DNA from 2 places in the Marinomonas mediterranea MMB-1 genome. Region 1 is predicted to be linked to the other one. Evidence: predicted binding sites of a transcription regulator. Region 1 holds the regulator's gene; the other holds the start of a gene.
What was found. The regulator sigma-54, encoded in region 1, starts transcription at its own class of promoters, with help from an activator protein. The targets are predictions, from matches to a motif close to TGGCACNNNNNTTGCTNT.

Region 1 (7,639 bases):
AGAATTACGCTTCCCGCAAGTGCTGGGTCAACGCCTAGTTTCTTTAGAATGACGGGGAGCATGGTTCCCGTGATGGCGGCAAATAATAGATTGATAATGATTGCTGCGGCAATGATATAGGCTATCTGGAGATTGTCAAACCAAAGAGCTGTCATTGCTGCGATAACGGTTGCCCATAATATCCCGTTGAGGGCTCCGACCACAATCTCTCGATTGAGTAGCCACCCTGTATTGGTTGCACCGATTTGATTTAGGGCGATTCCTCGAATAACCAAAGTCAAAACCTGTGAACCAGCGATTCCGCCCATGCTGGCTACTATTGGCATTAGAATGGCGAGCGCTACGATTTGATCTAACGTGTCCTGAAACAGTCCTATAACGTAAGAAGCAATGAAAGCGGTGACTAAATTGACTCCGAGCCATACAGCGCGTCGCCGAGTTGTTTTTAAAATGGGAGCGAACGTGTCTTCGTCATCCTCTAAACCTGCCATCGATAGCATAGAGTGCTCAGCTTCGTCTCGAATGACATCAACGACATCATCGATTGTAATTCGTCCCAATAGTTTTTTTGTCTCTGGATCAATCACTGGCGCTGAGACCAAGTCTAATTTTTCGAAAAGCTGAGCTACTTCGCTGGCAGGCATGTCCGAAGTGATTGTGGTCGTTTCCGTTTCCATTATTTCGCGAACAGTAGAAGAGGTGTCTGCGACTAATAGTTTTGTGAGAGGTAAGGTGCCTAGAAATTTGTCCGATCGACTGACGATTAATAGATTATCAGTCATGTCAGGCAGTTCTTGGTGTCGTCGTAAAAAACGAAAAACGATATCGACCGTTATATTGGGTCGGATCGTAATGGTGTCCGTGTTCATGAGTCCGCCTGCGGAGTCTTCAGAATAACTCAGCAGGGTTTCTACACGGGCGCGATTTTGCGCTGTCATTGACGCGAGAACTTCTTTTACAAGAGTCTCAGGTAAATGTTGAAGAATATTGGTTAAATCGTCGTGCTCAAACTGTTCAGATACGGCAACAAGTCGTTCCGTATCCATTGTTTTCATGAACTGAGCACTGATGTCTTCACTTAAATATTGAAGAACCTCACCTTCGTTCTTATCGTCGATTAGGTCCCAAAGCAGCTTACGTTCTTTTGGTGGAGAAGATTCTAGAAGTCTTGCTACATCCTGAGCGGGTAGAGCACCATTGAGCAAATACCGGATTTGCATCGTTGTTCCAGACTCAAGTGATTCATTTACTGTCTGGAGGTGTTCTTGAGTGGTTTGCTCAGTCATGTAGTGGGCTTACTCCGCTTCGCCGAATCGATTAGCAATGACCTCGACGATTGCGTCCATAGCGTCTATTTCATCATCGCCGTTCGCCTTTATTTTTAAATCTGTTCCTTTACTAGCCGCCAGCATCATCATAGCCATGATGCTTTTTCCGTCTACGTTTCGACCATCTTTTTCGATGGTAATATCGCACGAAAAGCGAGTCGTTGTTTCAACCAGTTTACTGGCTGCCCGAGCATGTAAGCCTAGTTTGTTTACAATAGTGACGGTCTTTTCCTGCATGGCAGTCGCCCTTATACTTGTTGTAGAAATGAGGTTATCAATTCTTCGTTTGTTGTAGTATCACGTAGTCTCTTTAATTTATCTGGAGATTGTGCCATTTCTGCAATTTGAGATAACGTCTTAAGATGTCCCTCGCATTCGTTAGGAGGGGCTATCAGTGCAAATATTAAATCAACGGGTTGTCTGTCTATTGAGTCGTAATCAATGGGTTTTTCTAGAGACATAACAACAAGGGCAGCATGATTTGCTTGTTCAAATCTACAGTGCGGAATTGCTATTCCGGCTCCGACGCCAGTACTGCCGAGCTTCTCTCTTGCTAAAAGCGCATCGTAGACTGCTTCTGACTCACAATGCAGCCTCGCCCCAATAGCCTCGGCTAAAAATTCCAGAACTCTTTTTTTGCTGGCAATTGGTTGATTAGCAAAAACCAGCTCACTATTGACTAATTTTTCTAAAGACATTGTTGATATGACCTACCTTAAATAAGGCGCTTTCGTTCATTGGAAGGAGGGATGTTCATCGCCTCGCGATATTTTGCGACGGTACGTCTCGCAACTTGTATTCCTTGCTCGGCAAGTATCGTAGCTAGCTTATTGTCACTAAGAGGCTTTTTAGCCGGTTCTTCTGCAATAAGCTTTTTAATCATGGCACGAATAGCCGTTGAGGAGCATTCTCCGCCAGAGCTTGTATTAACATGACTCGAAAAGAAATATTTGAGCTCAAAGATACCTTTAGGAGTATGCATGTATTTTTGAGTTGTGACACGAGATATTGTTGATTCATGCATTCCGACTTCTTCTGCCACGTTATGGAGTACCATCGGTTTCATTGCCTCTTCGCCATACTCGAAGAATTCGATCTGCCTATTTACGATACAGCTGGCGACCTTTAGTAGGGTTTCATTTCTACTTTGAAGGCTTTTTATAAACCACTTGGCTTCCTGTAGCGAGGTCTTTATGTAGTTTACGTCTTCCGAAGACGCTGACTTGTTTGCCATTGCTGAATAGGTTTCGTTGATCTTTACTGGTGGTAGCGCATCATTGTTTAGTTCAACTTGCCAAATACCATTTTTCTTTTTTACTGAAACATCAGGAATAACATAGTCAGTGTCTGAGGTGTCAATTGTCGAGCCGGGTTTTGGGTTTAGTTGTTGTATAAGCGCGATAACGTCTTTAAGCGCCTCTTCCTTTAAGCGTGTTTTCCTACATAGCTGGGCAAAGTCGCGATTCCCGAGAAGTGGTAAATAGTTATCGATAACGTTATGGGCGGGTTTAAACAATTGGTGATTGTGAAAGCCTTCCAGTTGGACTAATAGACATTCTCTTAGGTCTTGCGACGCAACGCCAACGGGGTCAAATCGTTGGACGCGATGTTGGACAGCGACAACTTCATCGAGCTCTAAGTCTTCAAGTTCAGAGGCAAGGGATTCAAAGACTTCTTGCACGCTGATCGATAGGTAGCCATCGGGTTGAACGCATTCAATTAAAGCATATGCAATTTCAATGTCTCTATCAGAAATATGAGTAAGGTTTAGTTGCCATATTAGATGGTCTTGTATATTTTCGGATTCAGAATTTCTACTGTCTAAGTCGAAATCACCATCAAATAAAGGTGCGTCAGAGGCCGCTGCTGTATTTTGATACGTGTCGTCCCAACTACTGTCGATAGAGAGTTCTTCAGGGATACTTTCCGTCCATTCAGACTCTACTCTTGCTTCTTCTGAGTTAGTGTCGCTCTCTGCTTTTTTTTCGGTTTGATTGCTGGATTCTGATGACGCTGCAGCTGCACTCTCGTCTTCATCTAGTTCAAGAAGTGGGTTAGATTCCAGAAAATCGTGTATTTCCTGTTGCAGGTCAATAGTTGAGAGTTGAAGTAAGCGTATCGCTTGCTGCAACTGTGGAGTCATAGTTAACTGCTGACCGATTTTTAGCTGTAATGACTGCTTCATGGAGCAACTCTTCTTTTATGGAACGCGTTATGCATATTACTCCCTTTTTATTTGAAAAATAAGAGCTTAAAGCTTGAAGTCGTCGCCTAGGTAGACTTTTTTTACTTGTTCATTGTTAATAACGTCATCTGCATTTCCTGAGGCGATGATGTGTCCATTTCCTACAATGTAAGCCTTGTCGCAAATGTCTAGCGTTTCTCTAACATTGTGGTCGGTAATTAAAACACCAATGCCGCTGTCTGTGAGGTGTTTTATGATTTGCTTAATGTCGCCGACCGATATAGGGTCGACACCAGCAAAAGGTTCATCAAGTAAAATGAATTTAGGGTTCATTGCCAGTGCGCGTGCGATTTCTACCCTTCGTCGCTCTCCACCCGAGAGAGCCATGCCTAAATTCTTTCTAATATGAGTAACATGAAATTCTTCAAGCAATTTTTCTAGTAAGTCGCTTCGTTCTTGTTTAGTCAGTGTTTTTCTAGTTTCTATAATGGCTGCAATGTTGTCTTCAACAGACATTTTTCTAAAGATAGATGCTTCTTGAGGGAGATAGCCAATGCCTTTTTGCGCGCGCGCGTGCATCGCATCCTTAGTTACATCCAGGCCATCGATGAATATTCCTCCAGCATCATTTGCTACCATGCCAACAATCATATAGAAACAGGTCGTTTTGCCCGCGCCGTTTGGACCTAACAGGCCAACTGCTTGTCCAGATTCGACGGACAGTGACACATCGAGCACAACTTTTCGTTTTTTGTACGCCTTAGCGAGATGTTTGGCTTCCAATATTGCCATTATTCACTCTTCTCTTGAGCTGGTTGCAAAGTCATTTTTACTCGTCCATTGCCTCTGTTTTCTGCGGTAAAGGTTTCATTTTTCATCATATAGAGGATGAAATCCGCATCTATTTCATCTAACCCTCGCTTTAAATAGCCTTTGCCATTAATTTCTAAGCGTCCATCTGTAATGTAGTCGATCTGATCTCCGCGACTTGTTACTCTGTTTCCGGCCTCGTCTAATTGCTGCGTGAATCTCGCTGGTGTGCCAGTGGCCTGTAAAGAGCTAAAAGTGTTGGTGGCTGGGTCGGTAAACACCTTTAGAAAGTCTGCTTTTATTTCGATCGTGCCTTGTTTTATTAGAACGTCGCCTTTGTAGGTGGCTTCGCCCGCTTTCTGATCGTAAAATGCTTCATCCGCTTGGATTTCAAGAGGTTGGCTAGTGTCGCTTTCTAAAGCGTAGTTTGAGCTAGCACTTAAACAAGCGCTTACTGTTAGAAACAAGGTGACCTTATTGATTTTGAGTAGCTTGTTCATAATGTCCAGATACGTTTCCTTTAAATTGAGCAGTTTCAAGGTCTACGAATGAGCGAATGGTGTCCGCTTTTGTTATGCCTTGCTGTGTAATGAGTTCCGCATTTCCAAGGCTGATCAGCGACTTGTCGACATCATTGTAGTGAATTGAATCTGCATTTAAGCGGTTGGATGTTGTTGTGCTGTCTTTTCGGGTTACGAATGCATTGGAGGTTAGTAATATATCTTTGTTGGCGTCATTTAGTTTTCCAAAGTCTGCCTCAGCGTACCAAGCGATATCATTTGTAACCGTTTCTATTTTTGGTGATATTGCTTCTGTTTGTTTGTTTGAGTTGAAATGACTCAATTTTGATGTCTTGATCGTCTGTTCCAACTTTCCATCAATGGTATATTCTCTTGACGTGACATTTTCTAAAAAATAGTCAGGGGAGTCGGAAAGTTCGTCTGTTGAGACGAGTGTCAGAGTCGGCGACGCCCCATACCAAAAGAATGCCGTTGCAGACGCCGCTATTGCTAAAAGAATAAGGAGCTTTTTTGCCCAGTCTTTAGACGAAAGTATATTCATAATTAATTAGCTATATGCAATTAGAGTATATAAGTAGATTGCATAGCTGCCCAACAAGGGGAAGCCAATCCAGCGAGGAACTTCTTTAGATCTAGTGCGAGAGTATACAAGGACAAGAAGTGTTAATGTAAGGGTAAGTCCTAAAACCCACCAATAATCGCGATTTAACACCTCTTCGTTTAGCAATCCTGGGGCTAGGATCGCTGGCATTGGTAATACGGTTGCCAAATTGAATAGGTTTGATCCTAATACATTGCCAATGGCAATATCATGATGACCTTTTTTAACGCTTGTAATCGAAGCGGCTAATTCAGGCAAGCTTGTGCCGATTGCGACAATGGTCAAGCCTATAACAAGTTCGCTTATTCCCATTAGTGTCGCAATTCCGACCGCTCCCCATACCAATATTTTTGATGAAATAATTAATACTGCGAGACCTAATGTCGCCATAAGCAATGAGTACCAGACACTCTTACCGTCATCTTCAGGTAAATCTTCTGTGAGCTCGTCTTCACCGTCTTTCGTACCCTTAAGTAAGATAATTAAAGCAATAACAAATGAAGCAATCAGTATTAAGCCGTCCACTTTGGAGAGGTGCCCATCGTAAAACAGAGCGCCTGCTATCAGTGTGATGGCGACAACGAGAGGTATCTCCTTTTTTACGAGCGTTCCCGCAATTGGAATGGACGAGAAAAAAAGTGTTGCACCTAATACTAAGGCAACATTGGCTATATTTGATCCTAGGACGTTACCAATCGCTATCCCTGGTGCATTATCTAGTGCGGCGGTGGCCGACACAACCATCTCAGGGGCAGAGGTTCCTAGGGCGACGAGCGTTACACCAATTATAATTGGGCTAACATTTAATTTTTCGGCGACAAGTGCCGCATGTTCGATAAACTTATCTGAGCTTAATACTAATAAAATAAGGCCAGTTACGAGCGCCGCAGCAAACAAAAACATATATCTTTTATTCCATGGATAGCAAAGTGCTCCATTTAATGTGGTTTACCAACTAAATTCAAGACTTGACGTGCGCGATCCTTTATAAAACAAACAACATAATAGTTATAGCGTTTAATTTGGGGAGGGCGAATGCTACTATTTGTACAATAGATTTAAATGGAAGTATAAAAGTCGTGAAAAACGCTTACGTTCAAATTAGCAATCTATCGTTTACTCGTGGAGAGAGAGCGATTTATGAAGGAGTGTCTATTAACATTCCTCGTGGAAAAATAACCGCCGTTATGGGGCCGAGTGGCACAGGGAAAACGACACTGTTGCGTTTAATCGCCGCTCAACTCCATCCAGATCAAGGCTCAGTGTTGGTTGATGGCGTAGATATTCATAAAGCCAATCGTTCTGCTTTGTATGACACACGTAAGAAAATTGGCATGTTGTTTCAAAGTGGGGCGCTGTTTAGTGATATGTCTGTCTATGAAAACGTTGCCTTTCCCTTGGAGGAGCACACGGACCTTCCGGATGACATTATTAAAGATATTGTTTTAATGAAGTTGCAAAGTGTGGGCTTGAGGGGGGCGGTTGATCTAATGCCTTCGGAGTTATCTGGTGGTATGGCACGTCGCGTTGCTCTAGCGCGGGCTATCGCACTCGATCCAGAGCTTGTTATGTATGATGAGCCATTCGCTGGGCAAGATCCAATCTCAAAAGGCGTGCTTGTCGAATTGATCAAAAAACTAAATAAAGCGGTTGGTATAACATCCGTTCTCGTCTCTCATGACGTTGAAGAGTCTCTGTCAATATCTGATCATGTGTGTATTCTGTCGGGTGGTACTGTTGTTGCTCAAGGAACACCTGAAGAAATAAAGGCGTCGGATGATGCACGCGTTATTCAGTTTCTAAATGGCCAAGCAGATGGCCCTGTTCCATTCCATTTTCCAGCGTGCAGCTATGCTGGAGACCTGATAGGGAGTTCAACTTGAAAAAAGTACGAAATGTCGGGCAATCGTTATTTGACCAATTGGAGTCGATTGGGCGCGCAGGAATATTCCTATTTCAAACACTTGCTAGGTTACCTGTTAGGTGGGATGAAAGTTGTCGCTTGCTTGTCAATCAAGTCTATTCCGTTGGTGTTTTGTCCTTAGTGATTGTTATAGTTTCTGGGTGCTTTATCGGCATGGTGCTTGCGCTTCAGGGGTACACCATATTGGCAAAGTTTGGCTCGGAGCAGGCGGTGGGCCAATTGTTGGCATTGAGTTTGTTGCGTGAGTTGGGGCCCGTGGTTACTGCATTG
Region 2 (7,639 bases), 1.5 Mb from region 1:
TGAAGTTTGGGTAAGTCCAGTCGTTAAACACGATAAAGCCGGTATCAATTGACTGCGTTTTTCCATTTACGGTGACGTCTTTAGTCGCGGTATGACCACCAATTCGGCTGTCGTTTTCAAACACATGAACATCGTGTTCGCGATTCGTTAAATACGCCGTGGTAAGTCCCGATATACCACTGCCGATGACTGCAATTTTCAAAAATACTGCTCCTAGATCAAATAATTAAAAGCCATTTAATGTTTTATGTAGGGTTTGGTTTCGTTGCATTTAATCTTAGCCAAGTTTTAGGAAAAGCTCTGGCCAACCACAACATAACACTTAATCTTTTTGGGAACGCATACTCAAACGGGCGACGTTCAAGCGCGCCTAAAATTCGATTGGCTGCGACCTCAGAAGACATTAAAAAGGGCATAGAAAAGTCATTCTTTTTCGTTAAAGGTGTATCGACAAAACCCGGTAAAATGCAGGAAACATCAATATTAAATTGCTTCAGATCCATTCTTAAAGACGATAAAAAGTAACGAATGGCGGCCTTACTCGCCCCATAGGCTTCGGCTTTAGGAAAAGCCGCGTTGACGGCTTGGGAACTCACTCCCACCAATAAAGGGTTATCCGCTTTTTTCAACATAGGAAGGCACACTTCCACGCTATTCACCAAGCCGATATAGTTGATGTGGTTCATTTTCGACATCATCGTCCAATCCGGTTCGTCAATATCAAGGTATTCACACGTACCCGCATTCAAGATCGCAATATCGAGTGTGGCGCTCTCTTGTTGTAGCGCGTTTCGGACGGCATCAACGCTTTGTTCATTAGCGATATCAAATGCAACAAACGACAGCGCACCTTGCTCACTATGAAGCCCATCGTCTGAATTCAACAAAGGCTCTAGCGCCCCTTTTGATCGTGAGGAAGCAATCACTTTCCAGCCTTTGATCAGGTACTTTTCAACCAGAGAAAAGCCCAAACCTGAGCTCGCTCCCGTTATCCAAACGGTGCCTTTGTATTGGGTCGTCATAGAGTAGGCTCTCGGTTAACTTCGACGTAATTCACGGTTTTCACTTCCTGCCAAACGGTTTATTTCACATTTGCCAAGCGTTGTTTGAGCATTTTTACAAATGTTCCCATCACAGGAATATGCTCATAAATCATTTGCCCCATGTCATATACATCTTCATGGAAGTAAATTCGATCGGTATACTGGATTTGAGTCATGCCACGAACGACATGTATATCACTGCCCAATTTAGGGTGACGAAAGTACATATTCCATTTTATGTAAGCCTTATCTTCACTCACAAGTTGGTCTAAATATTCGAAACGACCATATTCAACGTTTGCACTCATTTCAGTCAGGTAAGCGTGAACGAACTCAATTCCTTGCAACTCATGCACTGGGTCTTTGAAACGCACAGAAGAAGTGTAAATATCACTAATCTTTTCAAGCTGTGGACGCTGAACATCCTCATAAAAGGCTTTAAACCTTTCGACCAGCATAATATCTTGTTCACTTTTTAACTCAGGTGCTTCTATCATGGCATTTGTTTCATAAATATTAGTTCAGTAAATTGAAGGAATTGGATAACTCATTGAAGAGCTCAGCGGTCAAACAAAGATCTCAACAATCAATACGCGTTCCAGTAAGCTCTGGATCAAATCCATCTTAAAAGTAAAAGTTACTGATCCAAGCTAAACTAACAGACGTATAGAGGTTAAACAGTAAACTGTATCCCCAGTTTGCTCGAACTTTTCGATGGAGTATGCAATGGAACAGACAAACAATAACGAGCGTAATATTACGTTATTGGACGACATGTTCTCGGTCGCTAATAATCGCGATCAAGCAGCGTTAACTCGCCTATTTGATCACTTCGTACCTCGTATTAGAGCTTTTTGTTTAACGGCTCAACCGGGGGCGAACTTAATGGCGGACGACATCGCTCAAGAGGTCTTAATACGCATCTGGAACAAAGCACATACCTACAACCCAGAATCGGCGTCTTTAAATACATGGGTGTTCACGATTGCTCGGAACGCTCGTATTGACTATCTGCGAAAAAATGGACGCTATCAAACGGGAATTGACCCTGAATTTTTATGGGATGACATCGAAGATGAAAGTTCAGACCCGTTTCGCGAAGCGCAGCAGAAACGCGATCAGGAAAATATTAATAGCAGTTTAAAGCAACTTCCATCCGATCAAAGACAGGTATTAGCAAAAGTGTATCTGGAAGGCAAAACCCACAAAGAAGCGTCAGAAGAATTAAACATTCCTCTTGGCACTATTAAGTCGAGAGTCAGACTTGCTCTCAACAAACTGACCGTTATCGTTAGGAGGTAGTTATTATGATTCACTACCACCCAAGTTTGGATCTACTGACTGAATATGCATCAGGCTCGGTTACGCTTTCGAAAGCGTTAGCTGTTTCAACGCATCTTGAGCACTGCAAACATTGTCGCGATCAAGTTCGTAAATTGGAGCAAGTTGGGGCTGAGCTGTTTTCAACTCCGTCTGTTCCTTCTGGCGTCAATCAATTGGACCAACTGAAAGCAAATCTGTTATCAAAAATAGCGATCGATAAGCAGCCTAATAATGTACAAGTGAACTCGGCCTCTAAAAGTACGGCCATAGAAAAGCGCCACTTAAGCGCCAAAGAGCACCCAAGCTTAAAAGAACAATACAAGGTACCGAAAAGCCTTCGTCAGCTGGTTCCAACCGCGTACGATCGCCTAAAATGGATGAAGCTTTCGCCAGCGGTGCAAATTGCCACGTTAAGCAATGAAAAAGACGGCACTCAGGTCGCTCTGACGCGCATAAAAGCAGGTGCGTTTATTCCATCGCATACCCACACAGGCGACGAATACACCTTGGTGCTTGAAGGCGCGTTTTCTGATGAATCAGGCGTCTACAAGAAAGGGGATTTCATATCTCGCGACGCGCGCCACAAACACAAGCCGGTCGTAACGAAAGATGCGGAATGCATTTGTTTAACGATTACCGAAGCGCCGATTGAATTCACAGGTTGGATAACACGACTGTTGAATCCTCTTGTGCGCAAGTATCACCCAAGCGCGTCCTAACCACGGCACTGAGTCAGTCATCTGTACTGAATCTATGCGCCTGTAAATCAGCTCTCCCTTGTGTCTGTCTAAGAACGAACACAAGGGAGTTTTTTTATTGTATGACAGTGGTGCTCCAAGCCCTTCCGACACACCTCACCTGCAATCTTCAAACATAGCCACTCTATAACACTGTCTTATTTTTGACATCTTAGTGTCATCCAGTTGTCACCCGTTCGTCTTAATCCTGTCACGGCTAATTCTTAATCTGGTTGGAATATGAACAAGATTACGTTTGGAGCCAGCCGTGATTCAGGTTGAACAACTTATTGCCAATAAGTCACCTCAATTTCTAGAAAGAAGTCATCTTATTACTCGTCCGACCATCAGTGTATTAAGAAAATTATTCCATGAAGATGAGGTAAACGCGTTTCTAGAAGAAAATGAAAACTCTGTTGGATTCGAGTTTATTGATCGCGTACTTGACCATTTCAACTTTGGCTATCAGGTGTCACAGGTCGACCGCCGTAATATTCCCGCTGTTGGACGTACCGTTATTGTTGCAAACCACCCTCTTGGCGCACTCGATGGCTTGGCTTTGCTACGACTCATTGGTGAAATACGCCAAGACGTAAAGATCGTAGCAAACGATTTATTGATGGGATTCGACGCCCTCAAAGGGTTAGTTTTACCCGTCGATAACATCGGTGGTAAAACAGGACGCAAGCAAGTTAAAGCCATTATGAACTGTTTGCACAACGAAGAAGCCGTGATTATTTTCCCAGCTGGGGAGGTTTCTAGACTGTCTCCCAGCGGCGTAAAAGACAAAGGTTGGAGCAGTAGTTACCTAAAGATCGCTCAAAAAACAAATAGCCCGTTATTGCCCGTTCACATCGGTGGACGTAATTCGATGATGTTTTACACCAGCTCAATTCTATATCGTCCTCTGTCAACACTTCAGCTTGCAAATGAGATGTTTCGCCAGCGCAATCGCCGTATTCCAATGCAAGTTGGGCAAACCATACCGATTCAAGAATTGGCGCAACTGCCGTTGAGCGACAAAGAGAAAAACAAGCTCGTTAAACGTCACCTTTACCGCATCGCAAAAGGGAAAAAACCGCTTCTTAAAACTGAAAAAACGGTTTCTCACCCACAAAATCGTCAACACCTAAAAAATGAGCTAAAAAACGCAGAACATTTGGGAGCGACAAAGGACAATAAACAAATATACCTCGTCGACTTCGAACAAAACTCCGTTGTTATGCAGGAAATAGGTCGTCTGAGAGAAATCGCTTTTCGTAAGGTCGGCGAAGGAACGGGGGAACACAAAGACCTCGATAAGTACGATCATTACTATCGTCATCTCGTTTTATGGGATGAAGAAGAACTGGAAATCGTTGGCGCTTACCGTATTGGGGAGGTATCCAAGTACCTTCAAGAAGGGGCCGACCAAGGTATCTACAGCTCTGAGTTATTCCGCTATAGCTGCGACATGGAACCTTACTTTGCGAAAGGTATTGAGCTTGGACGAAGCTTCGTACAACCGAAATATTGGGGAAAACGCAGCCTAGATTATCTTTGGTATGGTATTGGCGCTTATTTGAATCGCCACCCAGACATTCAATACATGTTCGGCCCAGTGAGCCTAAGCAACAGCTACCCACAAATGGCGAAGGACATGCTTGTTCACTTTTATCAAAAGTACTACGCCGACAAAGAGTTCTTAGCCGCGTCGTTTACACCATATAGAATTACGGCGGAACACAGACCGCTGTTGGATAATATCTTCTCAGGTGAAGACTACGATGAAGACTTTAGAACCCTGAAAGAGCAATTAGGCCATTTGGGAGCCAGCGTCCCTACTTTGTTTAAACAATACAGCGAACTGTGTGAGCCTGGCGGCGTGCGCTTCTTAGACTTTGGTGTCGACGCCGATTTTGGTTATTGCGTGGACGGGTTAGTACTGGTAGATCTAAAAAAAGTGAAAGAAGCCAAAAGAAAACGCTATCTAGGCGAGTAACATGACAAGGAAGGTTCTCGCACCTTCCTTGTGCTGAAACAGAGTAATTTGCACAAAAAGCAATCAGTTGAACCATTATGTTTTGTAAAATTCAGCGATTCGTGATCGTAAAAGCCGAATATGGTCTACACTCAAAGCGTCAGTTTATTGGCGTGAGACTTGCTACATGAATTATAGATCGATGGCAGTAATGGCAATGTGACATAACTAGACAGGGTATTCATGGCCTATCTAGATGTGCTGTTCATCTCATTAGTTGAAAATGGAGTTGGAAATGATTGAGAAAACCTATCTTAAAACCAAACCTCAGTGCAAAGTGAAATTTGCGCTTCCTGCTGAAAAACTGAATGGTGCCAAAAAGGTCGCTCTCGTGGGTGATTTTAACGGCTGGGATGACAAGGCAACACCAATGCGTAAGCAAAAAACAGGTGTCTTTGCCTCTACACTAAATCTAGATGTGGATGCCGACTACCAATTTCGTTATCTAGTCGATGGTGAGATTTGGATGAACGATGAATCTGCAGACGGTTACGCTCAAAGCCCTGTTAGTCATGATGCTAACTGCGTGATCTCGGTTTAATACCCGCTATATAAGACAACTTAATAATACGCATTCTGTACTCTGAGAGCGATTTCTCGCTCTCAGAGTACCTTTCTATTGTGTTATTTAGTTCGCATGATGGCCGTGCTTTTTCTCGCCTTCTTGCTTTTCGCAAGTTTGCGACGCTTTGCTTAGCGCATTCTTTTTACGGGCTTTCACTCGTGACAGATAAATGAGCTTTGCAATTAGCATTAAGCCTAATATAAGTAAAATTGCGACTCTTAAGTCCATACTAGCCTCCATCTTATACGCTTATTGAGACTCTTTTAGTTTAGACTCAGACATTCAATATATCTGTTCAATTTACAATCAACTCAAGAATACTTGACGTAGGTTACATAACACTCCTGTTATATCGTTTAAGCATTTGACACTCTGTATCACATTAGAATCTCCCCTAAAACCTGCCTAAAAACGCCATAATAAGACATTAAGTTCGAAGAAAAGCTGAAAATGTAACCGAATTTAGGTACAATTCTTTTTTATTAAACGGTCATTTAATAAAAATCACGCAATTCAAGAAATCGAGGTAAGTCATGACACATAAGCAGCAATACATTCACGGACGCTACGTTGAGTCGAGCACTGGCGAGCATTTCGAAACGATTAACCCCGCAACGGGTGACGTCATCGCCACCGTAGAACAAGCAGGCGAAAAAGAGCTTCAGGCTGCAATTGACTCTGCAAAAGAAGGTCAAAAAGTTTGGGCAGCCATGACAGGCGTAGAACGTGGCCGTATTCTTAAACGTGCTGCCGACTTACTTCGCGAGAAAAATGACGAACTTGCACTTCTTGAAGTATTAGACACAGGTAAACCAATTCAAGAAGCCAGCATCGTTGATATTGAAACAGGTGCTGACGTAATCGAATATTACGCAGGCCTAACCGACAAAGTTCAAGGCGACTATCAAGATCTCGGCGCAGGTAACTTCTATTATACTCGCCGCGAACCGCTTGGTATCTGTGCCGGTATTGGCGCATGGAACTACCCTATTCAAATTGCAATGTGGAAATCTGGCCCAGCACTGGCTGCGGGCAACGCAATGATTTTCAAACCGTCTGAAGAAACCCCTCTTACTGCCCTAAAATTAGCAGAAATATACACAGAAGCTGGGTTACCTGATGGCGTATTCAACGTTGTACAAGGTGATGCACGTGTTGGTCAAATGATCACCGGACACCCTGAAATAGACAAAGTGTCTTTTACGGGTGAAGTCGGAACAGGTAAAAAAGTGATGGCCGCGTCTGCGTCTTCTTTAAAAGACGTAACCATGGAATTGGGTGGCAAATCCCCAATGATCGTCTTCCCAGATATGCCTGTTGATCAAGCTGTTTCGGGTGCTATGGTGGCTAACTTCTACACACAAGGCGAAGTATGTACTCATGGTACACGCGTATTTGTTCACGAAGACATGATCGAAGCGTTCAAAGCGGAACTAAAAACTCGTACAGAAGCGATGATTATCGGCGATCCTACTGACGAAAATACGCAAGTAGGTGCACTGATTTCAAAAGATCACATGAAGAAAGTACTTGGCTATGTTGATGCAGCAAAAGAAGCTGGCGCGACGCTTTTATGTGGCGGTTACCAAGTCACTGAAAACGGTTTAGACAAAGGCGCATTTGTCGCACCGACTGTCTTCGTTGATTGTACTGACGACATGCCACAAGTACGCGAAGAAATCTTTGGTCCTGTTATGTCTGTTCTGACATTTAAAGACGAAGAAGAAGTGGTTCGCCGAGCTAACGATACGAAATTTGGCTTGGCAGCAGGCATCTTTACCAAAGACATCTCGCGTGCTCACCGTGTGATAAATCAACTACAAGCCGGTATTTGCTGGATCAATACATGGGGTGCATCACCAGCTGAAATGCCAGTAGGTGGATACAAAGAGTCTGGAATTGGCCGCGAAAATGGCATCGATACACTGTACCACTACACTCAAACTAAGAG

Region 2: a site for sigma-54 is predicted at 5,233-5,250, ahead of MARME_RS02360 (isoamylase early set domain-containing protein). Genes of this name have one in related genera too.

Annotation. Positions count from the first base shown of each region.
Region 1 covers NC_015276.1:1,966,568-1,974,206, forward strand. Annotated here, with positions in the region: gene mgtE (magnesium transporter) at 1-1,286, opposite strand, end outside; gene MARME_RS08945 (HPr family phosphocarrier protein) at 1,296-1,565, opposite strand; gene MARME_RS08950 (PTS sugar transporter subunit IIA) at 1,577-2,026, opposite strand; gene MARME_RS08955 (RNA polymerase factor sigma-54) at 2,044-3,513, opposite strand; gene lptB (LPS export ABC transporter ATP-binding protein) at 3,580-4,305, opposite strand; gene lptA (lipopolysaccharide transport periplasmic protein LptA) at 4,305-4,823, opposite strand; gene lptC (LPS export ABC transporter periplasmic protein LptC) at 4,798-5,385, opposite strand; gene MARME_RS08975 (calcium/sodium antiporter) at 5,392-6,348, opposite strand; gene MARME_RS08980 (ABC transporter ATP-binding protein) at 6,525-7,328, shown strand; gene mlaE (lipid asymmetry maintenance ABC transporter permease subunit MlaE) at 7,325-7,639, shown strand, end outside.
Region 2 covers NC_015276.1:491,294-498,932, reverse strand. Annotated here, with positions in the region: gene MARME_RS02390 (NAD(P)/FAD-dependent oxidoreductase) at 1-202, opposite strand, end outside; gene MARME_RS02385 (SDR family NAD(P)-dependent oxidoreductase) at 246-1,022, opposite strand; gene MARME_RS02380 (nuclear transport factor 2 family protein) at 1,082-1,540, opposite strand; gene MARME_RS02375 (RNA polymerase sigma factor) at 1,770-2,345, shown strand; gene MARME_RS02370 (ChrR family anti-sigma-E factor) at 2,351-3,085, shown strand; gene MARME_RS02365 (GNAT family N-acyltransferase) at 3,372-5,084, shown strand; gene MARME_RS02360 (isoamylase early set domain-containing protein) at 5,359-5,664, shown strand; gene MARME_RS22235 (hypothetical protein) at 5,752-5,916, opposite strand; gene betB (betaine-aldehyde dehydrogenase) at 6,222-7,639, shown strand, end outside.